2 regions of the Staphylococcus ureilyticus genome follow, and region 1 is predicted to be linked to the other one. Evidence: predicted binding sites of a transcription regulator. Region 1 holds the regulator's gene; the other holds the start of a gene.

Evidence for each region. The regulator Rex, encoded in region 1, represses fermentation and respiration genes when NADH is low (regulators of the CRP and FNR family bind a similar motif). The targets are predictions, from matches to a motif close to TTGTGAAATATTTCACAA.
Region 2: the regulator Rex is predicted to act here: its motif matches at 8,662-8,679, upstream of MUA21_RS07570 (L-lactate dehydrogenase).

The regions. Positions count from the first base shown of each region.
Region 1 covers NZ_CP094825.1:1,706,494-1,718,820, reverse strand. The annotation lists gene MUA21_RS08535 (VOC family protein) at 9-431, shown strand; gene MUA21_RS08530 (MutS-related protein) at 534-2,135, opposite strand; gene abc-f (ribosomal protection-like ABC-F family protein) at 2,481-4,409, opposite strand; gene MUA21_RS08520 (redox-sensing transcriptional repressor Rex) at 4,557-5,198, shown strand; partial or broken gene MUA21_RS08515 (YeeE/YedE family protein) at 5,384-6,468, shown strand; gene MUA21_RS08510 (sulfurtransferase TusA family protein) at 6,495-6,719, shown strand; gene MUA21_RS08505 (sucrose-6-phosphate hydrolase) at 7,532-9,013, shown strand; gene MUA21_RS08500 (carbohydrate kinase family protein) at 9,014-9,979, shown strand; gene agrA (quorum-sensing response regulator AgrA) at 10,148-10,864, opposite strand; gene agrC (quorum-sensing sensor histidine kinase AgrC) at 10,877-12,172, opposite strand; gene agrD (cyclic lactone autoinducer peptide AgrD) at 12,200-12,327, opposite strand, start outside.
Region 2 covers NZ_CP094825.1:1,549,560-1,561,886, reverse strand. The annotation lists gene MUA21_RS07610 (osmoprotectant ABC transporter substrate-binding protein) at 1-250, opposite strand, end outside; gene MUA21_RS07605 (FAD/NAD(P)-binding protein) at 412-1,887, shown strand; FMN riboswitch at 2,282-2,415, shown strand; gene ribD (bifunctional diaminohydroxyphosphoribosylaminopyrimidine deaminase/5-amino-6-(5-phosphoribosylamino)uracil reductase RibD) at 2,573-3,616, shown strand; gene ribE (riboflavin synthase) at 3,623-4,255, shown strand; gene ribB (3,4-dihydroxy-2-butanone-4-phosphate synthase) at 4,266-5,444, shown strand; gene ribH (6,7-dimethyl-8-ribityllumazine synthase) at 5,456-5,914, shown strand; gene MUA21_RS07580 (proline dehydrogenase family protein) at 6,397-7,398, opposite strand; gene MUA21_RS07575 (alpha/beta fold hydrolase) at 7,666-8,490, shown strand; gene MUA21_RS07570 (L-lactate dehydrogenase) at 8,782-9,738, shown strand; gene MUA21_RS07565 (transcriptional regulator, SarA/Rot family) at 9,887-10,288, shown strand; gene mnmM (tRNA 5-(aminomethyl)-2-thiouridylate-methyltransferase MnmM) at 10,411-10,971, opposite strand; gene mnmL (tRNA modification radical SAM protein MnmL/YtqA) at 10,968-11,921, opposite strand; gene MUA21_RS07550 (MDR family MFS transporter) at 12,031-12,327, shown strand, end outside.

The sequences.
Region 1 (12,327 bases):
GCTTATCAATGAAATCAGTTCAGTATTTTAATTTTGAAAATAGTTTAGCAGCATTAGACTTTTATGAAAAAAATTTAGGTGCCACAGATATTCAACGTATTGGTGGTGACCATGAAATGTTTAAAGATATGCCAGAAGAATTCCAAGTAGACAAAAACTTTACAATGAATGCTTCATTTAAAGTTTTAGGTGAAACATTTTATTGTAGTGACACATGGAAAAATAAAAAAATCGATAATAGTGGTGCAATTGTAACATTTACATTTGATCACAGTAATGAAGCGGATAAACAACTAGCCATCGATTTCTTTAACAATGCAATAGCAGCTGGTTGTGAAGAGGCAATGCCGTTAGGTAAAACGGAGTGGTCAGAATTATATGGCATGTTTAATGATCCTTTCGGTATTACTTGGATGATTAATGCTGAATAAAATAGTTAAAGCAAATAAAGGAACAATGAAGCGAATATAAACTTCATTGTTCCTTTTCTGTATTTATTAGCACATTTGTAGTTAAATGATTTGGTCTAAGTCTTAAAGGAATTGATTGGAGGATGTTTTAGCACGTGTATATACTTGATTAGGAAATTTTAAGATTCTTAATAATTCAATTGCATTTCTTGTATCTGCTTTGCCAGGTTTAATTTTAAAATCAAAAGCAATCTCATTTTCATAAATGGTTTCGTTAAAGTGAAAGTTTTTGTACTGATATTCTAATAATGTAGCTAATTCAATATCATGGGTCGCAGCTATGATTTCGTAATTTTGGCTATTGCCTAAATAATTTAACACGGATTCAGAAGCGGCAATTCGTTCTGTTGTATTAGTCCCTTTAAATATTTCATCAATGAAGCAATAAATTTTATCCTCTGTTTTTAAATCAAATAATCGTTTAATAGATTTGATTTCTGTCATAAAATAACTATCGCCAGACAAGATATCATCTTGGTTCACCATGGAGGTGAAAATTAAGCCAGGTTTATATTTAAAGTACTTTGCTGTAACTGTATTTATCGTTTGAGCTAGTAAAAGATTTAAGGCGATTGCTTTCATAAATGTTGACTTGCCTGACGCGTTCGAACCAGTTAATAATATATGACTATTAATTACTAAATCATTAGAAATAGCATCGACAAGCAGTGGGTGTGTAAGTGCTTCAAATTCTACTGAATCATCATTACTTGCTTGAGGCAATGCATATTGTGTTAATGTTTCTCTCCACAATGCTATTGCATAGTGATTGTCTATACTTCCTATATATTCATAACACGCCATAACTTCAGCTTCATATTTTTTAAAGCTATGTTGTATTAAATGGAAGATATGGTAGTCCAACATAAATATTGCTTTTAATAAGAATACAAATATCATAGAATCTTCTGCTGTATTAACTCTTCCCAATAGACCACTTAGCCTACGAGCAACTTTAAAATGACTAAAGTCAACATCAATGGTAGGCGCACCATCTATTTTGTGAATTGCATAAGCCTTTTTAATAACATTTGATGTATAAAATAATGAATTTAAGTCTTGATCAAATGTCCTTTTGAGTACGCCACTTAAAATCATATTAAATATAGCAACAAGTATAGTTAAAAGAATACCGATTTCAGGTTTTAAAAATGCAAATAGTAAAAAGACTAACGGTAAATATGTAGTCAACATATACAGATGATTGCGTTTCACTGTAGTTAGTTGATCAGGGAACGTTGGATAAATCGCTTTACCGATTTTAGCAAGGTGGGTCGATATCTTTAGTCGAAAAAGTTCGTCATTTTTAAATTTTTGAATTAACATCTGATTATGAATGGTGAACATTTTCCTTAAAGTTGCATATAAACGCATCTCACCAATAGTAGTAAAATTAAAGTTCATGCTGTCGAAAAGGGCTTTTAAATTCAAGTCTGCGTAAGTTTTATCATCTATCAGATTTGTTTCATCAAACTGGTGTTTATATGTATCGAATTGATAACTATACCTGTGATTTGGTCGTACAAAAGATTCTAAAGGCTTTCTTAAGGACCATAAAGGTTTGATATCATGTATTAACTTTTTATTGGCAATGATTGTTGTGATAATAAATAAAAGAGTTGTTCCAATTATTAAAGCGATTAGGAACCAAAGAATAGGATACATAAGTTTCACCTCATACTAAATTAATATGCTTTATTATGTCATGAAATAAATTGATATACAAATCGCTATTTAAGTTAAATATTTATAGATGTCAATAGAGAACGTGCGTACTTATCAACAATTAGTGTATAACTTGTTGATAAGTCGTGGGCAAATGTGTGGACATACATTGTTTTCTGAATATTCATTGGCGAAAAAGTAACATTTTACCTGTGTATAACTAGGATAACTCTGTGGATAGCTTTGATGATAGGGTTAAAGTTGTGAATAGTTAATGTGTAAAAAGTTAATAAAAAAGTACGAAAAATGAATTTTTCATTTTCGTACTTTTAGTTCAAATATGCTTTAAATTAACTTTTCTTGTAATTCTGCCCATTCTGACATAACTTGTTCTAATGCTTGTTCGCTATTTTCTTTCTCTTTAGCTAAACGCTTTGCTTCCTCTGGATCACTGTATATATCTGGCAGAGTTAGCATTTCATTGATTTCATTGATTTTAGTTTCAAAGTTATCTATTTTAGTTTCGCATTCATCAATTTGTCGTTCAATTTGGCGTTGTTCACGTTTTTGAAGTTTTTGATCAGTATAATGATCATTTTGTGATTCTATTGGTTTTGTTTGATGTGAAGTTTCATTTTCCTTTTTAGCTTGAATTGCTTCATTTTCTTCTTTTTTCTCAATAAAATATTGATAATTTCCTAAATACATTGTGCCACCATGAATGTCCAAATCATAAACTTTGTTTGCAAGTTGATTTATAAAATAACGATCGTGAGAAACAAATAAAATCGTACCTTCAAAATGATCCAATGCTTGCTCTAACATTTCTTTTGAATCTATATCGAGATGATTTGTAGGTTCATCTAAGATAAGTACATTGTTACGCTCAAGCATTAATAAAGCTAATTGCAATCTAGCTTTTTCACCACCAGAAAGGTCATTAATGATTTTTTTAACATCTTCTTGTACAAATAAAAATCGGCCGAGTACTGCGCGAATATCTTTTTCATTCATTGAAGGGTATTGGTCCCACAGATAATCTAGTATTGTTTTACTAGATTTGAATTCAGCTTGTTTTTGATCATAGTAACCGATTTTTAAATTTGCACCAGTAGTGATTTCTCCGTTCAATTTCGGTTGAATACCTGCAATTGTTTTGATTAAAGTCGATTTTCCGATACCGTTAGGCCCAATAATGGCGATATGGTCTCCTTTAGTCACTTCAATATTGATACCTTTGGTAACTGGCTGCTCATATCCAATATCTAAATCTTTGATATGGAAAACATCATTTCCTGTATTTCTATCAAAGTCAAATTGGATATTAGCACTTTTGGCATCAATCATTGGTTTATTGATTCTTTCCATTTTTTCAAGCATTTTTCTACGGCTTTTTGCCATACCAGTAGTTGAAGCCCTTGCTATATTTTTCTCAACAAAAGTTTCTAAGCGTTTAATCTCATCTTGTTGACGTTCATATTCTTGCATGCGTTTTTCATAATACTTATCTCTTTTTTCAATAAATTGTTTATAATTACCTATATAATGTTGCACATCGCCAAGGGCTACATCATAGATTTGATTGACTATTTTATCTAAAAAATATCTGTCATGGCTAATGATAACAATAGCACCTTTAAAATAGTTTAAATAACTTTCTAACCATTGTGTTGTTTCCATATCCAAATGGTTAGTAGGTTCATCAAGTAATAATAAATCAGGTTCACTTAATAACATTTGGGCTAATGAAAGCCTAGTTTTTTGACCACCACTAAAATCATTAATAGGGCGATTGAAATCCGCTTCAGTAAAATTCAGTCCATGGAGCACGGTTTTTATTTTACTTTCATATTGATATCCATCCTGTTGTTCGAATTCATTGGATAAATATTCATAACGATCGATATGACTTTTATATTCGTCTGTATCATATGCATTTGCATGTTGTGCTAACCAATCTGTTTCTTTTTTCATTTCAGCTTCTAGCTTTTTCATATTTTCAAAAGGTTTAGACATTTCTTCAATCACAGTTTGGTTTGTGTTGAGTGTCATTTGTTGTGTTAAATAACCAAGTTTTAAATTTTTACTTTTTGAAACATGTCCACTATCATAACCTTCGACGCCAGCAATAATTTTCATTAATGTAGATTTACCAGCACCGTTACGTCCTACGATACCAATACGTTCACCAGTTTTCACTTCAAAATCTACATTGTTAAAAATATCTTCTCCGTCGAATGATTTAGTAATGTCATTTAATTGTAATAATATCATCCGATTTTGCACCTCTCTATTCATTATCATTCTACCGTATTCTGCGTGTTGTTAAAACTACCAGTGTTTATTTTTATAATGTATTAATGTATAATGTTGTAGTAATTATAAGATTAATTAGACATTATAGTATAGGAGGACAAGATCTTGGCTAACCAAAGCGAAAAGATTCCTCGTGCCACGTTAAAACGGTTACCGTTATATTATAGATTCGTCAATACTTTGAAATCTAAAGGGATAGACAGAGTTAATTCTAAAACAATTAGTGAAGGTTTGAACATTGATTCTGCAACAATTCGTCGTGATTTTTCTTATTTTGGTGAATTAGGCAAAAAAGGGTATGGTTATAATATTGATAGCTTGTTACATTTTTTTAAAAATGAAATAAGTGAAAATGATGAAATTAAAATAGCCATCGTAGGTGTAGGGAACCTAGGTAAAGCATTACTAACATATAATTTTTCTATTCATGATGAAATGACTATTACAGAGGCGTTCGATATACGAGATGATGTGATAGGAACACAAATAGGCAATGTGGTTGTAAGCCCATTTTCGAAAATTACCGATGTCTTAAAGCAAGAGCAAATTGATGTCGTGATATTAACAACGCCTGAAAATGCAGCACAACAAGTTGCAGATACATTAGTTGAAGCTGGCATTAAAGGGATTTTAAATTTTACACCAACACGTGTTTATACGCCATCAGATGTTCAAGTTCATCATATTGATTTAGGGATTGAACTACAATCTTTACTTTTCTTTATGAAAAATTACAGTAATAAATAATAATTTTTAATATTAACTTTGTATAGATGCAAACATTTTTGATGTTTAGTTGTCTATGCAAAGTTTTTTTACTAGCAAGTTTTCATAGCACTTCTTTTCATAAGACTTAAAACAGAAAGGTTGAAATTTCACTGTAAATCTAATATGATAATTCATATTAATTTCATCGGAAAAGAGGTAATGTTATGACGTGGTTAGTAATCAGTGGCTTAATCGTAGGCGGACTTTTGGGGTTTGTCATGCAACGTACACGGTTTTGTCTTGCTGGTGGATTTAGGGATATGTATATCCAAAAAAGTAATAAAATGTTTTATGCCTTATTAATAGCAATATCCGTTCAAAGTATCGGACTACTCGTTTTAACTTCAACAGGATTAGTGCAAATACCAGAGTCCACATATCCAATCATAGGTACGGTTATTGGCTCATTTATTTTTGGTATTGGCATTATATTAGCAGGCGGTTGTGCAACTGGCACATGGTATAGAGCAGGAGAAGGATTAATTGGTAGTTGGATAGCACTTATTGCATATGCATTTACATCAGCTGCTACTAAATTTGGTTTATTATTACCTTTAATGGACGGTATCAATAAACCTACTAATGTAAATACAAGTATGGCTCAAACTACAGGTATTCCGACATGGATTTGGGTCACTTTATTAACAATGATAACGCTCATATTTGTTGTAAAAACACTACGCAAACCAAAACCCAAAATTGCCGTACCAAAGTTAAAACAAAAATTTACAGGAATTCGCTATTATTTATTTGAAAAAAATACCATCCATTTGTTGCAGCTATTGCAGTTGGACTCATTGCATTATTGGCTTGGCCAGTGAGTGAATCTACTGGTAGAATGTACGGTTTAGGCATTACAACACCATCTGCAAACATTGTTCAATTCTTTGTAACTGGTGATGTCCAACTATTAGATTGGGGTGTCTTTCTTGTTTTAGGTATCTTTGCTGGTTCTTATATTGCAGCAAAAGGTGCTAGAGAATTTAAGTGGAGATTACCAGATAAAAAAACAATCCGCAATAGTGTTATTGGTGGCGTATGTATGGGATTTGGTGCATCAGTAGCAGGCGGTTGCTCTATCGGAAATGGTTTAGTTGAAACAGCTACAATGTCTTGGAAAGGTTGGATCGCGCTTGCATCAATGATATTAGGTGCTTGGTTTATGAGTTACTTCATATTTATCAAACCAATGAAAAAAGCTCAAAAATCTACAACGCAAAAAGTTTCTACACAAACACAGACGACGTAAATTTTAATTTTTAGGAGGATTTCATTATGGTATATGAATTAGGTACAGTAGGTATGGTTTGTCCTTTTCCTTTGATTGAAGCACAGAAGAAAATGACTACTTTAGAGAACGGGGACGAATTAAAAATTGATTTTGATTGTACCCAAGCAACTGAAGCAATTCCAAATTGGGCAGCTGAAGAAGGTTACCCAGTTACTAATTATGAACAACTTGATGATGCTTCTTGGACAATCACTGTTCAGAAAGCTTAGTGATATAAAACTAAATTTGAATATCTGAATAAGATAAAACACAATGCTATATGAAGTGATTTCACTTCGTTAAAGGCTGACTACAGAAAAAAAGTCCGAGACATATTTTATGTTTCGGACTTTATTTAGTTCTATAAAAATTTCTCATTTAGTTACACGCGTTGTAAGGTTAAACGAGGTTAGTCCGAGTTGAACTATTTATAAATTTTCTTAAAACTAACAAAGTATATTGATGATTTTTTGAAAGTGTTATTCATAAAGTTGTCAATTGTTAAAAGTGTTTATAAAGCAAGTTGACTTTGATTTTAATAGTATTTAAAGGGATTACAATATGATAAAATAGAGGATGTTTACAGTGCCAAGTAGATTGATTGGAAGAGATAGTAAAAATGATTTACATATCAAAGCGAATTGTCTGTCAGATGATAGAATATCATTTCAATTACAGTCTATATGAACATTTATGATGTCAAAATAATGTGCGAAAAGTTAAATTAAGGCATTTAATAAAGCTATACTAATATTAATATTAAGTTAGAAACTATTTATAGGGATGAATGTTGATGAAACAGAACTTATGTTAAGCATTGTTGATCTGATGTGGTCTTAGTCATAGGAATCATATATTGATTAAACATCATACAAGGTGTAATGATATTGAAGAAGAGAAGCCATAGCGCTTTGAATCGATAAAAAGACAAATCTAATTAAATAGGAATGAAATAAAAACAAATGATGCATAAATGTTATGCTGAGTTGAATTGAGATGGACAATATCCGTAAAGTAGTAGTAAATAATAGGAGGAAATAAAGTGAGTGAATGGACAAGAGATGAACGTTATCAGCGTTACGAAGATATTGATCAAGAAGTAATGGATGAATTAACTGAGCTTGTGAATCAATCTAAATATAGACAATTATTTCATATACAGCCTAAAACAGGACTCTTAAATGATCCTAACGGTCTAATTTATTATAAAGGAGAATACTACATCTCACACCAGTGGTTTCCTTTAGGAGCAGTCCATGGTTTGAAATATTGGTATACATATAAAAGTAAAGATTTAATAAATTTTGAAGATCAAGGGATTTCACTAAAACCAGATACAAAAAATGATAGTCATGGTGTTTATAGCGGCAGCGCATTTACATATCACAATAACTTGTATTATATGTATACAGGAAATCATAGAGATGAAAATTGGAATAGAAAGTCGACACAACATATAGCTAAAGTACTCGATAATGGCGAGGTTCAAAAATTTCCAAAAGCAGTAATAGCAGCACCGCCGTCAGGATATACACAACATTTTAGAGATCCTAAAGTGTTTGTTAAAGATGGAATTTACTATGCAGTCATTGCTGCACAAAATGAAGAAGGATATGGAAGAATACTTCAATACCAATCAACAGACATTGTGAACTGGACATTTCAAGGAGAAATAAAAACAAAGCTTGAGGCGTTTGGTTTTATGTGGGAATGCCCAGATTATTTTAATTTAGATGGCTTCGATTTACTGTTATTTTGTCCACAAGGTATTGAATCGGAGGGTGAAAAATTTAGGAATATTTACCAATCTGGTTATATTATGGGGCAATACGACATAGATCACCTTGTTATGGATCATGGTGATTTTCATGAATTAGATTATGGTTTTGATTTTTATGCGCCTCAAACTTTTACAGATGAATTTGGCGACAGAATACTCATTGGTTGGATGGGTTTACCAGAAGTGACCTATCCTACAGATTCAGATGGTTGGGCGCATTGTTTAACAATTCCGCGTATTTTGACAATTGAACAAGGCAATTTAAAACAACGTCCTATTAAAGCACTTCAACAATTAAGAACGAATAAAGAAACAGCATTAGGTTACGCTAATAAATTTACGCGATTCTTAAAACCATATGAAGGTAAACAATTTGAATTGATTATTGATATCTTGGAAAACGAAGCTACTGAAATATATTTTGAAATAAGAGCCTCAAAATCACAATCTTTGCGCATCGCTTATAATACAAAAAATAAAAAAATTACATTAGATCGTAGTGAAAGTGGCGCATTACCAGAACCAGTAGAAGGTAAAACACGTAGCACTTATTTGGATACACCTTTATCACAATTACAAATGTTCGTTGATACATCTAGCATTGAATTATTTTGTAATGATGGTGAGCGTGTAATGACTTCAAGAATTTTTACAGATGATGATGCGATAGGATTTAAAGCTTCTACTGAATCTGGGCAAGCCTTTCTCAATTTCACAAAATATGATATAAAGGGTGGACAATAAATGAAACGTTTACTTGCAATCGGCGAAGCACTTATCGATTTTATTCCTAATCAAAAAGACTCAAAATTAAAAGACGTAGAAGGGTTTACAAGACAAGTAGGCGGCGCACCTTGTAACGTTGCTTGTACAACCACAAAATTAGGTGGTCAAGCAGCTATGATCACTCAGTTAGGAAACGATGCTTTTGGTGATTTAATTGTAGAAACAATAAGTAATATTGGTGTGTCTACAAACTATATCCGACGAACAGATGAAGCGAACACAACTTTAGCATTTGTAAGTTTAACCAAAGAAGGAGAACGAGATTTTTCATTTTATCGTAAACCATCAGCAGATATGTTATATCAACCTAGCAATATAGATGCAATAACTGTAACAGAAAATGATATGTTACATTTTTGTTCTGTTGATCTCGTAGATAGTCCAATGAAACAAGCGCATAAATCGTTAATAAATAAAGTGAAATCAGCAAATGGTACGATTATATTTGATCCTAACGTACGGTTGCCATTATGGCCAAGTGAAGCGGAATGTAAAAATGCAATTCGTGAATTCTTGCCATCAGCACATATACTTAAAATTTCAGACGAAGAATTGTCATTCGTCACTGGAAAAAAAGATGAAAAAGAAGCAATCGCTTGGTTATTCCAAGGTAGTGTAGAAGCTGTTATATACACTAAGGGTAAAGAAGGTGCTGAAATTCATTTCAAAGATGGTACCGTGCTTAGTCATGGTGGTTATAAAGTGAAAGCAATAGATACGACTGGTGCCGGTGATGCTTTTATAGGTGCATTAATTAATAGATTAGCAGCATCTGATATTATCAATCCGATAGAAGCATTAAAACGAGAAGGTGGAACTATGCTTCAATTTAGTAACATCGTTGCTGCAAAAGTTACTACAAAATATGGCGCTATTGAGAGTATACCTACTTTAGATGAAGTTCAAGTGTTACTTGATTATTAAAAAGAAAGGGAAGGACTTCAATAATTCTCTCAAGTTAAGGTGATTAAGGTTGAATGGGTGTTGAAGGTTGATTTAAGCTGAACGCATATATGAGTTTCACACAATAAATTGAAGAGTGATGTTAAAAGGCTGAGACATTTTTGTAGTCTCAGCCTTTTAGTTTATGTATTAAATTTTTTTAACATTACGTACAGAAGCATAGCAGTGTTCATTATTTTTGAAATAAACAATACGTGACTTAGAATCAATGGATTCAATATTGTGTCTATTGACAACAAAACTATTATGACATCTGAAAAAACGCTCGTCTAAATTATCAATTTCTTTTAAATTACCATAAAATTCAATTTGCCTATTGTCCAAGTGAGCAATCAAACGATGCGAATTCGAAGATGATTCAAAGAACATGACATCATCGTATTGTACATAAATAGAATTGCTGCCGCGTTTAAGTTCGATTGTTTCAACCGTGCTTTCTTTTGAAAGTAATTTCAATCGAGTTTCTGAAGTTTCGAGGCAATCGATCACTCTGGATTTTAATTCGTCAGGATCATCTTTGAAGATGAAATCCATAGCAGCAACTTTATATACAAAGGTTAAATAAGTGAGCTCACTATGACTTGTGACAAATATGATATTGCTCACAGGATCATATTTTCTAATCTCACTTGCTAATTTAATACCGTTAATATCGGCCTCTAATTGTATATCAAGAAAATAACAACCAATATCTTTAAGTTCCTTTGCACGTTCCAATACCTCATAAGGATCTGACGTAGCTACTTCAATTTCCATTGGTTTTTCTTCTATCATGATGTAATTATTGATAATAGAAACTATATTTTCACGTTGTCTTACATCATCTTCACAAATGAATATTTTCATATTTACACATCCTTATGAATTAGAATTTAATATTTCTACTTTTTGAATAAAGTAGTTATTGTCTATAGTTGTATCTAATAAAACATTGGAAGTTGCATCGGTTATTTCTTTTAAGTTAGATAATCCTAAACCACGATTTTTTCCTTTTGTTGAATAATTTTCTTGGAATAAAGTATGTACTCTAGGCATATCAGGCTTACATTTGTTCATGATGATAAACATAACTGAATCGTCTTCATTTTTGATAAAAGCAATGCGAATTAGAGGATCATCCTCTATTTTTTCTGAAGCTTCTATAGCATTATCTAATAAAATACCAATAATTCTACTCAAATTGATAATGGGCATATCAATTTTTTCAATTGGCTCTGGAACTTCAATACTTAATCTTATATTTTTTTCTTGAGCTTGTAATATTTTAGTTGTGATTAAACCTTTAATTTCACGGACTTTTAAATTTTCAATACCATTAATTTTAAGTGTTTTCATTTGCATATTATCTTGCATAGGTATGATTTCTTCATTGAAATACTTGCGTAAACCTTCCATATCATTTTCTCGAATATAATCAGATAATGTTGAAAGGATATTAACATAATCATGTCGAAACTTACGCATCTCATTATTAATCTTTTCAATTTGTAACGTATATTTATAATAATTTTCTATTTCTTTAATATTACGTTTATATTGGATTTGACGTATAATGCTGAAGGAAATAGTAATGATTAAAATAGCCGTAGTAATGATAACCACAGCATACATGATTACTACAAATTTAATATCTGAAAAAGACAAAATTGAATTTGGCAAATAAAAATAAATTAACAGTAAAACTGTGAGTAAAAATAAACATACAATTGAAAGATATATTTTATTTAATGATAAAAATGAAGTTGACATTTTTATGAAAAAATATTTTATTATGTATCCTAAACTTATTGCAATTATGATAAAACTCACTGCATAGAATGAGCTGAAAATATAATTTAATGTGATAACTTCTATTAATTGAGTAGCTAACCAAATAGAAATAAAATTAGCCATATATAAGATGAAAAAACTGATTAATGCTGCCACGACACCAATGGTTTGTTTCCTTTTATACATAAATATAACGATAGCTACTAATAAAAAAATGGTCGCTTTTTCATTGAAAAAGTAATAAAGAACAGTTGAAGGGATTATAATGCAAATCATTGCGATATAATCCCTAAAACCATATTTGATACTTGTTAAAGTCTTAATATTAAAAAATAATAGTACTGCTTGAATTGATGCTAGTACTACCGAATTAAAAACTACCATACTTATACACTCTTTCTAATGAATAGATTATTTGTATAAATCTGTTATTTCTTTTGGAACTTCTGGCTCATCAAAAAAAGCACTGCAAACTTTACCACCTGAAACTGCTCCTAAAACACTAAAGAATTTAACGAATAAGTTTATAATAGATTCAA
Region 2 (12,327 bases), 160 kb from region 1:
GAAGTAATGCATTATGCTGTATTGTAGCTGAACCTAAGTTGTTAATGATCGATCCAGTAATCTTTCCCTTTGTATCATGTTCTATTAAATCTTTAAGCATATAAGCCATGATTTGAGATTCACTCGTAGCTAAAGCAGAAATTTTAACTGAGTTTTTAGATTGACCGCCGCCTAAACCAGGTAAGTCACAACTTGCTAATAAAATTGAACTAACAATCAATAAATAAATTATTCTTTTAAAAAATTTCATGTTTTAACTCCTTATATGTTTTAGAAATCTTTTTTGATACAACATTTTTATATTAACATATATATTAATTTTGTATAATGGTGGCATAATCCATTAATATGTAATATCAATTAAATACTTGATATACTAAGTATAAATTAATTAAAGTAAGGATGAGTGAAATGCGTATAGCTATCATTGGTATGGGTACCGCAGGTGTTAGTTTGTTAAAAGAATTAGTTAAATATAATGAATTCGAACAAATGGAAGTAGACGTTTATGATAACCCTAAAAACATGGGTCAAGGTGTGCCTTTTCAAAATGACAGCGACCAATTATTAATCAATTTACCTGCAAAACAAATGTCTTTAAATTTGAATAATGAGCGAGAATTTTACGAATGGTATCAACATCAATCTATATTTAAATTTTCTAATCCAGAGTATCTACCCAGATTTATTTTTGGACACTATATGAAAGATTATTTGGAAAATTATCATAATCAATATAGTAATATTCGTATGATTAAAGAAGAAGTATTAGAAGTGTATATAGAATCTAATATTGGTGATACGCAGGTTGGATATGTTGTCTGCACATCTGAAAATTTAGAGAAACGCCGACGTTATGATATTGTATTTTTAACAATTGGCACGATGTCCTATCATGACCCATATCAATTAAAAGGAACACCAGGTTACATAAAAACACCTTATCCAACTTATGACACATTAAATGAAGTTGATAGTACTGATAGAATCGCCATTATTGGCACTGGACTAGCAAGTTTAGATGTCATTCGATTTGTAACGGCACATCATCCTAATTTACCTATTACAGTGACGAGTCGTAAAGGTCATTTACCCAGTGTTAGGGGAAATATGCCAGAAATTCAATTTAAATATCTTACTCCAGAAAAATTTAATGAAATCAAAAAAGAATATTTTGGAAACGTACCTTTGGACGAGGCATTGGCATTATTTAAAAAGGACTGTGAATATTATGATATTCCAATAGAAGCATTAGTACACAGAAGGCAAGGCGACCCAATTTTGGATTTAACCTATGATTTACAACATGCCGAAGTGCTAGGGAAATTTCAAAGTATCTTAGAATTAACAAAAGAAAATTTAAATTGGATTTGGAACAGTTTTAGTAGAGAGGATCAGAAGATATTTTTAGAAAAATACCAATCTATATTAAAAGAAAATTCGAACCCAATGCCTCCTCGTACCGCAAAATTAATTATCGATCATATCGAAAAAGGGCAAATTGAAATCAAAAAAGGCTTGGAAGACGTTAAATATGACGGGCATCAATTTTGTTTTAAATATGAGGATGATTTTAAAGCAATTGATAAATTTGATATTGTCATTAATGCTACTGGTTCAAAATCACATTTATCAGAATTAGACCAAGATGATCAACTGATTCTCAATCTGGAAAATAGGCAAGTAGTCCAAGCACACCCACTAGGTGGTATTCAAATCATACCAGAAACAAATCAAATTATAAGTCCACGTTATGGTACCTTAAAAAACATGTTTGCTTTAGGTCAAGTTACAAATGGAATTAATCAATCACGTAACGGCGTTATGATGATAGTAAAACAAGCTGTAAGTGTGGTAGAGAATTTGTTGAATGCTAAGCATGATTGATTTTGTAGTGTAGTATACAAACGAATGTTTATCCAATTTAGATGAATCAGTTAAATATGAATTATGTTTCCGAATGAATTTAAATCCGGTTTCATTTTGAGGAAAGCAAAAGAGTAATTTTTGCTAGATGTTCGTTCGTTTTTGGTTTGAATTATAAAAATATTAAATAAGTAAAGCGTTTAATCATTTATGAAAATATTTTAAGATGTAAATTTTTGATGAATGGATTTGTAAACCAACTTATAAGCATTGTGAAGTTAAGAATATAAGCAAGTTGTTACTGATATAAAGCCGACTTAGATAATATGAATTGTTTTTTGTCGAAATATATAGTACGATAACGTTGTAGCTTTCAAAAGTTACTTTGACTCAATCATCAATTACAATTTCATAAATATTCTTTCGGGGCAGGGTGAAATTCCCAACCGGCAGTAAATTAAGCCTGCGACCTGCATTTGTTTTGGCAAATGTGGCTGATCTAGTGAAATTCTAGAGCCGACAGTAAAGTCTGGATGGGAGAAAGAATGAAGTATAACAAAAAGGCACTTATACAAGTGTTTATTTAACGTACATTTTTCTAAAAATTGGAGAAGTGTATTCAAATTTAAGTAAATTATGTTATATCTAAATACATCCCACACCTGAAATGAGTTTCAGGTGTTTTTTATTATTAAGAGGTGATTATATGAGTCAATATTTAAATTATGCAATTCAATTGGCGCAGATGGTAGATGGCCAAACTGGTGTAAATCCTCCTGTGGGTGCAATTGTGGTAAATCAAGGTAGAATCGTCGGTATTGGTGCACATTTACGAAAAGGTGACAAACATGCCGAAGTACAAGCTTTAGATATGGCAAAAGCAGCAGCAAATGGAGCGACAATTTATATATCTTTAGAACCTTGTTCACATTATGGTTCAACGCCACCATGCGTAAACAAAATTATTGAATTTGGTATTTCAAAAGTTGTTTATGCTGTTAAAGACACAACCTTATCGTCTAAAGGTGATGAAATTTTACAAAATGCTGGAGTGAAAGTCGAGTTTCATCATAAGCCAGATGCTGAAGCATTATACAAAGACTTTTTTATTACTAAGCGACAAGGCGTTCCTGAAGTTACTGTAAAAGTATCTTGCAGTTTAGATGGTAAACAAGCTACTGATAGTGGTGAAAGTAAATGGATTACCAACAAAACTGTTAAACAAGATGTATTTATGCTCAGACATAAACATGATGCAGTAATCACCGGGACTGGTACGTTAAACGCAGATAATCCACAATATACTACTAGGATTGAACAAGGTAAACAACCTATACGTGTGATACTTTCAAAATCTGGACAAGTCGATTTTACTTTAGACATTTTTCAACAACCGACGACGCCAATATGGATTTTCACAGAAAATAAAAATTTAAAAAATCAAAATAAAAATATAGAAATAATGTATTGTTCAAATTGTACGATTGAAAATATTTTAAAGCAGTTATATCAAAACGGGATTGGACGTGTTTTGGTTGAAGCAGGTCCCACGATTACTTCAGAATTTCTCCAATCTAACTTTACAAATGAACTCATCTTATATTACGCCCCGAAAATAATAGGTGGTTCTGGTGACAATCAATTTTTCAAAACAGAAAATGTCTTTAATTTATCAGACGTTCCTCAATTTGAAATTGTAAATTCCAAAATGCTTGAGCAAAATATTAAATTAGAATTGCGAAAGAAGTGAATAATTATGTTTACTGGTATTGTCGAAGAAATAGGAACTATAAAAAAAGTTACAACACAACAAGCGGTTGTTAATTTAACAATTGATTGTAGAACAATTTTATCTGACATGCATATTGGTGATTCTATTAGTGTAAACGGTGTATGTTTAACTGTTATACAATTTGATGAACGGTCATTTTCAGTCCAAGTAATCAAAGGTACTGAGAATAAAACCTATTTGAATCAATTAAATCAATCCGCTGAGGTGAATTTAGAGCGAGCAATGAGCGGTTCAGGAAGATTTGGAGGTCATTTTGTACTTGGCCACACTGATGAAGTAGCTAGAATTACTAGAATACAAAACTCAGATAATTCTAAAATTGTAACTATCAAACCATCTACTTCTGTGATCGATCAAATGGTACAACAAGGTTCAATCACCGTAGATGGGGTTAGTTTGACAGTATTTCAATTACGAGATACAGAATTTGATATTCATCTTATACCAGAAACAAGAAGATCAACTATTTTAAATCAAAAACGTGTTGGTGACCCAGTACATATTGAAACAGACATGTTGTTTAAATATGTAGAAAAAATAGTTGGTAAAAGTGAAAAAGGTTTAAGTTTAGAAAAACTAAGCGCTTTTGGATTCTAGGAGGGGTAAAATGCAATTGGACAGTATAGATTTAGCACTTGAATCACTAAAAAAAGGTAAAAGTATCATTGTAGTAGACGATGAAAATAGAGAAAATGAAGGAGATTTAGTAGCAGTTACTGAATGGATGTATGATAATACTGTTAATTTTATGGCTAAATATGGAAGAGGATTAATTTGTGCACCGATTAGTAAAAAAATAGCCGAAGATTTAGAACTTCATTCAATGGTTAATCATAATTCAGATGTTTATGGCACTCAATTTACAGTTAGTATTGATCATATTAACACTACAACTGGTATCAGTGCTGATGAAAGAATGCTTACTGCAAAAGCATTAATCGATAATAGTACAACAGCAGAAGATTTTAATAAACCAGGCCATTTATTTCCATTAGTTGCTCAAGACAATGGTGTATTGGCTAGACGTGGTCATACTGAAGCCTCTGTAGATTTAGCTAAATTAACTGGCGCAAAACCAGCAGCGCTGATTTGTGAAATTATGAATGACGATGGTTCAATGGCAAAAGGTGATGATTTAGAAGCATTTAAAAATAAGCACAACTTGGTAATGATATCTATCGAAGATTTGGAAAAATATAGAAAGCAATCTGTTTCGTCTGTTGCAGCAAAAGCTAAAATAAAGTTGCCTACTGAATATGGTAATTTCGACATGTATGGTTTTACAACAAATAATGGTGAAGAAATTGTAGCAATCACAAGTGGTAATATTAACGAAACAGAGAATGTACGTATACATTCTGCTTGTTTGACTGGAGATATTTTTCATAGTCAAAGATGTGATTGTGGTGAACAGCTTGCTGCATCTATGAAATACATTGATAAAAATGGAGGCGTTATCCTTTATTTACCTCAAGAAGGTAGAGGAATCGGTTTAATTAATAAATTAAGAGCATATGAATTGATAGAACAAGGATATGATACGGTTACAGCAAATATTGCACTCGGTTTTGATGAAGATTTAAGAGAATACCAATATGCTGCTGAAATTTTAAAATATCTAGGTATCAAACGTGTGAATTTATTAAGTAATAATCCTAAAAAATTTGGAAGTTTGGAGAATTACGGCATTGATATTGCCAAAAGAATTGAATTGGTAATACCATCTAACCAATATAACCAAGCTTATATGAAAACAAAAAAAGAGAAAATGGGTCATTTAATATAGGAGGAATAAACATGAATTTTGAAGGTAAATTAATAGGATCAGATTTAAAGGTAGCGATTGTCGTAAGTAGATTCAACGATTTCATTACGAATCGTTTGCTAGATGGTGCTAAAGATACTTTAGTTAGACACGAAGTGCCTGCAGAAAATATTGATGTTGCATATGTGCCTGGGGCTTTTGAAATCCCATTAGTAGCTAAAAAATTAGCTCAAAAAAGTGATTACGATGCAGTAATTACTTTAGGTTGTGTGATTAGAGGTTCAACGTCACATTATGATTATGTATGTAATGAAGTAGCGAAAGGTGTTTCAAAAGCGAATGATATTTCAGATACACCAGTTATCTTTGGAATTTTAACAACTGAAAATATTGAACAAGCTGTAGAACGTGCAGGTACAAAAGCAGGAAACAAAGGGTCTGAAGCAGCAGTAAGTGCTATAGAAATGGCAAATTTATTGAGAGAAATTTAATGATTCAAGTAATAATTAGTAATGTTATTTAAAAATAAAAATTAGGTCAGAACTCTAGATATCATTTCCTATGCTCAAAACAAGAGTCAGGCATATAAATCCCAAAAAATAGCACTCAGATGATTTAATTCAATTCATCTGAGTGCGTCTTTTTATTCAATACTTCATATTGTTGGCTCGCTTTCTTTGGGGACAGCTTTAGCCTGTAGTCTTCAGCTAGTCCTATCCCTCGAGAGACTTGCTAAAATACGTCATATTTGTCAAAGAACTATATGATTCAAACAAAATTATTTTGAGAAGGGGGATTTATGTCCCAGTCCCTTCTAGTTTTAAATTTTTGTTTTTGCTCGTCATACTTGGACTATAAATATCGTTTGCATAATCCGTAATCATTCACTTATTCATAAATATGATATTACATTTGATTATTCTAACAATGTTTTGAAAAGGTTTAAATTACATACACTTTAATCATAAAATTTTTATTTTTTTAATTTTTTGTATAGCCATGCACTTAAAGCTCCAATAGTTGACAGAGCTCCAGCGACTACTCCAATTTTTTTCAACACTTCGGGTTTCATAATTTCTAAAAACATTAGATTTAAATTTTGAGGTCGTTCTGCTAATCTTCTCATAAAGTAACTAAACCAATCATCACCATATGGAACATAGATACAGAAATGATTGCCTTCGCGCGCTAGTGATTCTGCCAATTCTGAGCGGAAACCATACAACATCTGAAATTCATAGTTATCTTTTTCAATATTATTGTCTTTAATAAACTGTTTAATATGTGTGATGATAGCATCATCATGTGTAGCAATAGAAGTGACATTTTTCGCATTTAACAGTCGCTTTTTAATTAAGCGTATGTAATTATCGTCAATTTCTTCTTTAGTTTGATAGGCGATGTTTTCATTTTCTTTATAGGCACCTTTGACCATACGTAATCGTAATTCTGGGTATTTATCGACGAGTGCATCTGCTTTATATAAATATCCTTGTATAACAGTTCCTACATTTTTAAATTCGCCTTTTAATCGGTCTAAAACTTGTGTAATATCAAATAAGCTATCATATTTTTCAGTGTCTATATTAATATGCATATTACCAAAATCGTTAGCTTTAAGTAATATTTCACGTAAATTACGATAAGCAAGATCAATGTCAAACTCAGAACCTAATTGGCTGATTTTGATAGACATATGACCATCTAAATTATGATTGTTGATAGCATACATCACTTCTAATATTTGGTCTTTTGCTTGTATTGCCTCACCTTCATTTAAAACAAATTCACCAAGACAATCTACTGTGACAGTAATCCCTTTGTTATTTAAACGTTCAATTGTGTCCACTAATTCTGGAATAGTGTTCCCTGCAACTACTTTCTTGGCACCGAACATAGGACCAATTTCCTTAGCTGCTTTATTTAAAAATGGATTGTTAGATAATCCTATAAAAAAATTTTTCACAATTGGCATATTAATTCCTCCCATTCTGCTTATAGCTGTTCTTTCAATAATAGTGTAGCATGAATCTAATAGTAATGAAATCGTTTACAATAAAATTTATTACACTAAATATTATATACTACACGATAACATTGTCTCACGCTTTAGCTATGAGTTATAATCATAAAGTTATAGGCACACATAACAGTATGATTTATGCGTTAAAAATGGAAAAAGTACATCATATTTTGATACAATGTAGTTATTGAAATTATTGTAGAAGGGGAAGTATGGAATATGTGGAAATGGGAAACAGAAAACGAGGCAAAGGGTGTCATTGTAATCGCCCATAACATGCTCGAACATACAGGTAGATATGCATATGTTATAACAATGCTTCGTAGAAATGGCTACCATGTAATCATGGGTGATTTGCCTGGACAAGGTCAAACTACACGTGCTAATAAAGGACAAATAGCAAACTTCGAAGTATACCATGAACATGTGCTTGAATGGATTAGAATAGCTAATGAGTATAAACTTCCGACTTATTTTTTAGGTGTAGGCCTTGGTGGGCTTATCATTTTAAATTTACTTGAAAAAGTGGAAGTGCCTATTGAGGGGCTGATGTTGATTTCTCCATTATTAGAATTCAAGAAAAATAAAAAAACTAGAAAAGATAAAATTGTGTCGAATGTAGGAAAATTAACTAAAGATACAAGGTTTAAAATAGGTATTACAATTGAAGATTTAACACGTAATGAGGAGGTTATTGAAGAGGCAAAAGCGGACCAACTCATGCTTCAGAAAGTTACGTATCATTGGTATAAACAAATCATTGAAATCATGAAAGAAACTGTTACACATTTAAAAGATATTAAACCACTTCCTTTATTATTAATGTATGGACTAGAAGATAAAGTGTCTGATATTTCTACTATGAGTTTAATTAAAGAAAAAATTACTACAGAAGAGTTATATTTTAAAGCTTGGCCTGGGTTGAATCATGAAATACATAATGAACCTGAAAGAGATGACGTAATGCGCTATGTTCTAGCATTTCTTAATAATAGCGCTAGTAATATTGGTTTTATTGTACATGATGAAAATGAACTTTCATAATTTATATAATAAATGATGGTATCGGATCTTGAGTATCATTTTATGAAATGCTTAATAAGTGTTAACAACCATCTAATTGATACAATTATGACTTAACAATCATTGATAAAAAGAGTGAATAAATTTAATCTGTCGTTGATTTTATTGACACTCTTTTATTTATAAAAAATAATGTGAAAAAAATCACAATAAACATTGATTTTTAAAATAATAATTGTTATATTTATATTGTGAAAAAAATCACATTAATCTTTAGTAATATTTACTTTGAATTAAAAGGAGCGACTTAGCATGAAAATTGAAAAAGGGAATAAAGTAGTTTTAATAGGTGATGGAGCAGTTGGATCAAGTTATGCTTTTGCAGTAGTTGCACAAGGTTTAGCTGATGAATTAGTAATAATTGATTTAGATGAAGCAAAAGTTAAAGGCGATGTTGCAGATTTAAATCATAGTGCTCCATACGGTGATTCACCAGTAAAAGTAAAAGCTGGTAGTTATGAAGATTGTAGTAATGCTGACTTAATTGTCATTACTGCAGGAGCTGCACAAAAGCCAGGCGAAACGAGATTAGATTTAGTAGAAAAAAATACAAAAATATTTAAAGATATTGTCACTAAAATTATGAGCACAGGATTTAATGGCATTTTCCTTATAGCAACAAATCCAGTGGATGTATTATCCTATGTAACACAAAAAGTTTCAGGATTACCGAAAGCTCAAGTGATTGGATCAGGTACAATACTAGATACCGCACGATTTAAATTTGAACTAGCACAAGAATTTGGTGTGTCCCCTTGGAGTGTGGATGCACAAATTATTGGTGAACATGGTGATTCTGAATTAGCGTTATGGTCACAAGCTAATATTGCTGGTCAACCATTATACAATTTATTAAATGATAACCCTGATAAACAACATAGAATAGATGAAATATTTACCAACACGAGAGATGCTGCTTATGAGATTATCCAATCAAAAGGGGCAACTTATTATGGCATAGCAATGGGATTGGTACGTATTACACAAGCAATTTTAAAAAATCAAAATGTAGTCTTGCCAGTTTCTAGTTATTTAGAAGGTGAATATAAACAAGATGATGTTTATATTGGAGTGCCTACATTAATTAATAGAAATGGTGCAGTTAAAGTATATGAGACGCAATTAAATAGTGAAGAAAGTGAAAAGTTTGAAAATTCTGCCATAATTTTGAAAGATATGCAAAATAAAATCAAACAACTAATTGCATAATTCATAATTTAATTTTAAACTGTATATAAGATTAATTTTATTGAAAATATCAAAATTTATTCCGATATGAATAAATTTTGCATTGAATGAATTTTTGGTAAATTAATTTTACATGTTTAACTTTATATTATGATTGGGGGATATTTCTATGGGGAAGACAATTGCTGATATGGTAGATAGTGTCCTTAGATTGGAATATGTACTTAAAGATATTGAAGAAATTTTTGAAAAAGTACAGAAACAATATAAAATGTCAAAAGAAGAAATTTTAATTCTTTTAACACTTTGGGAAGAAGGATCAATGACGCTTAAAGAAATGGATAATTATGTTAAAATAAAATCTTATAAACGTACAAGAACGTATAATGATTTAGTTGAGAAAGCGTGGATTATTAAAGAAAGACCTGTGAACGATGAACGTACGGTAATTATACATTTCAATGATGATTTAAAAGATCAAAGGGAAGAACTTTTAAATTGTTTTAAAGCAGAAATAAGTGAAAAATCATCTACTATACAATCTAGTCTTAAATCTATCTTAAAATTATAGGGAATAATTATAGTTACAAAATGAGAAGTTAGACCCAATATAGTATTAGGTAATCAATATCTATACTAAAGTAAAAATGCATCTCCATATAAATGGAGATGCATTTTTATTTTTAACATACTTTATCTTTTTTCAATTGCACATAGAAATGGTGCATTATTTTTTTGATTAATAAATTGATATTGTAATATGTGTGCTTTGTTTTGATCAAAATGTTGAAGATAATTTAATAAAGCATCACGTTCAATTTTGCCCTCATCATGTCCGTGATATATTACTAGTACAATTATGCCTTCTGTTGCCAATATATCAAATATTTCATCTATAGCTGTTAAAGTACTGCTGGGGATTGTCACAATTGATTTGTCGCCTTTAGGTAAATAGCCTAAATTAAAAATGGCTGCATCAATTTGTCCAATTTCATTACTTTGTATATATTGCTTTACTTTAGCATGACTATCTTGAATTAAGTGTACATTTTTAAATGCGTTTGTCTTGTTGCTCGTATTTTGAATTGCAACTTCTTGAATATCAAAAGCATACACTTTACCATTTGGAACTTGTTGTGCTAAAAATTCAGTGTCATGACCATTACCACAAGTGGCATCAATCACAATGCTGTCTTTGTTGATATGTTGTCGTAATAGCGTTTTAGAAAATGGTAAAATCCGTTCTAGTTTCATGATTTAATCGTCGATTCATAGTATTTTCCTTGATAAGAATTTCTGCGTGCTAATTCATCATCAATTTCGTTTAATACTTCCCATTTGTTGACACTCCACATAGGGCCAACCATTAAGTCAATCGGACCATCACCAGTAATTCGATGGACAATCATTTCTTTTGGTAAAATTTCTAGTTGATCACAAACTAAATTTGTATAATCGTCTTGAGACATGAATTCGAGCATGCCTTTTTCGTATTGTTTTACCATTGGTGTACCTTTAAGTAGGTGTAACAAGTGTATTTTAATGCCTTGGACATCCATTTGTGCTACTTCTTTAGCTGTTTCCATCATCATGTCATAGTCTTCTTCAGGAAGCCCGTTAATGATATGTGTACACACGTTTATGTTATGTTTACGTAGCTTAGCTACACCTTCGTAATACGTTTTCATATCGTGTGCACGATTAATCAAATCTGATGTTTTTTGATGTACTGTCTGTAGACCTAATTCAACCCATAAATAGGTACGTTCGTTCAATTCAGCTAAGTATTCGACAACATCAACCGGTAAGCAGTCAGGGCGTGTTCCAATAGATAATCCTACAACTCCAGGTTCTTTTAATGCAGTTTCGTACTTTTCTCTTAATACTTCAACTGGCGCATGTGTGTTAGTAAATGCTTGGAAATAAGCAATATACTGACCTTCATGCCATTTTTCATGCATTCTATCTTTGATTTGTTGGAATTGCACATCAATCGGGTCTACACGATCTCCTGCAAAATCCCCACTTCCTGCTGCAGAACAAAACGTACAGCCACCATGTGCAACTGTGCCATCTCTATTTGGGCAATCAAATCCTCCGTCAATTGCAACTTTAAAGATTTTTTGGCCAAATTTATTTTTCAAATGGTAATTCCAAGTATGATATCGTTTATTCTCGAATGCGTAAGGGAAGAATTGTCCCATATAACATTTTCCTTTCTAAATTCATTCTAGTTAAAGATTTTAACATATTTTAATGATATAGTGTTTAGAGTAAAAACAGAAATTTAAAATTAGAAAGGAGCTTATGGTTATGAATATGCCAAAATCAGTGTGGTGGTTGGTGATTGGTATGGCATTAAATATCACAGGCTCAAGTTTTTTATGGCCATTAAATACAATATATATGAATGAAGAATTAGACAAAAGTTTAACAATGGCTGGGTTAGTATTAATGATTAATTCATTTGGTATGGTCATTGGCAATTTATTAGGTGGTAATCTATTTGATAAATTGGGTGGTTATCGGACAATTATGATTGGAACTGTGATCTGTTTAAGTAGTACAACATTGTTGAATTTTTTCCACGGATGGCCATGGTATGCAGTA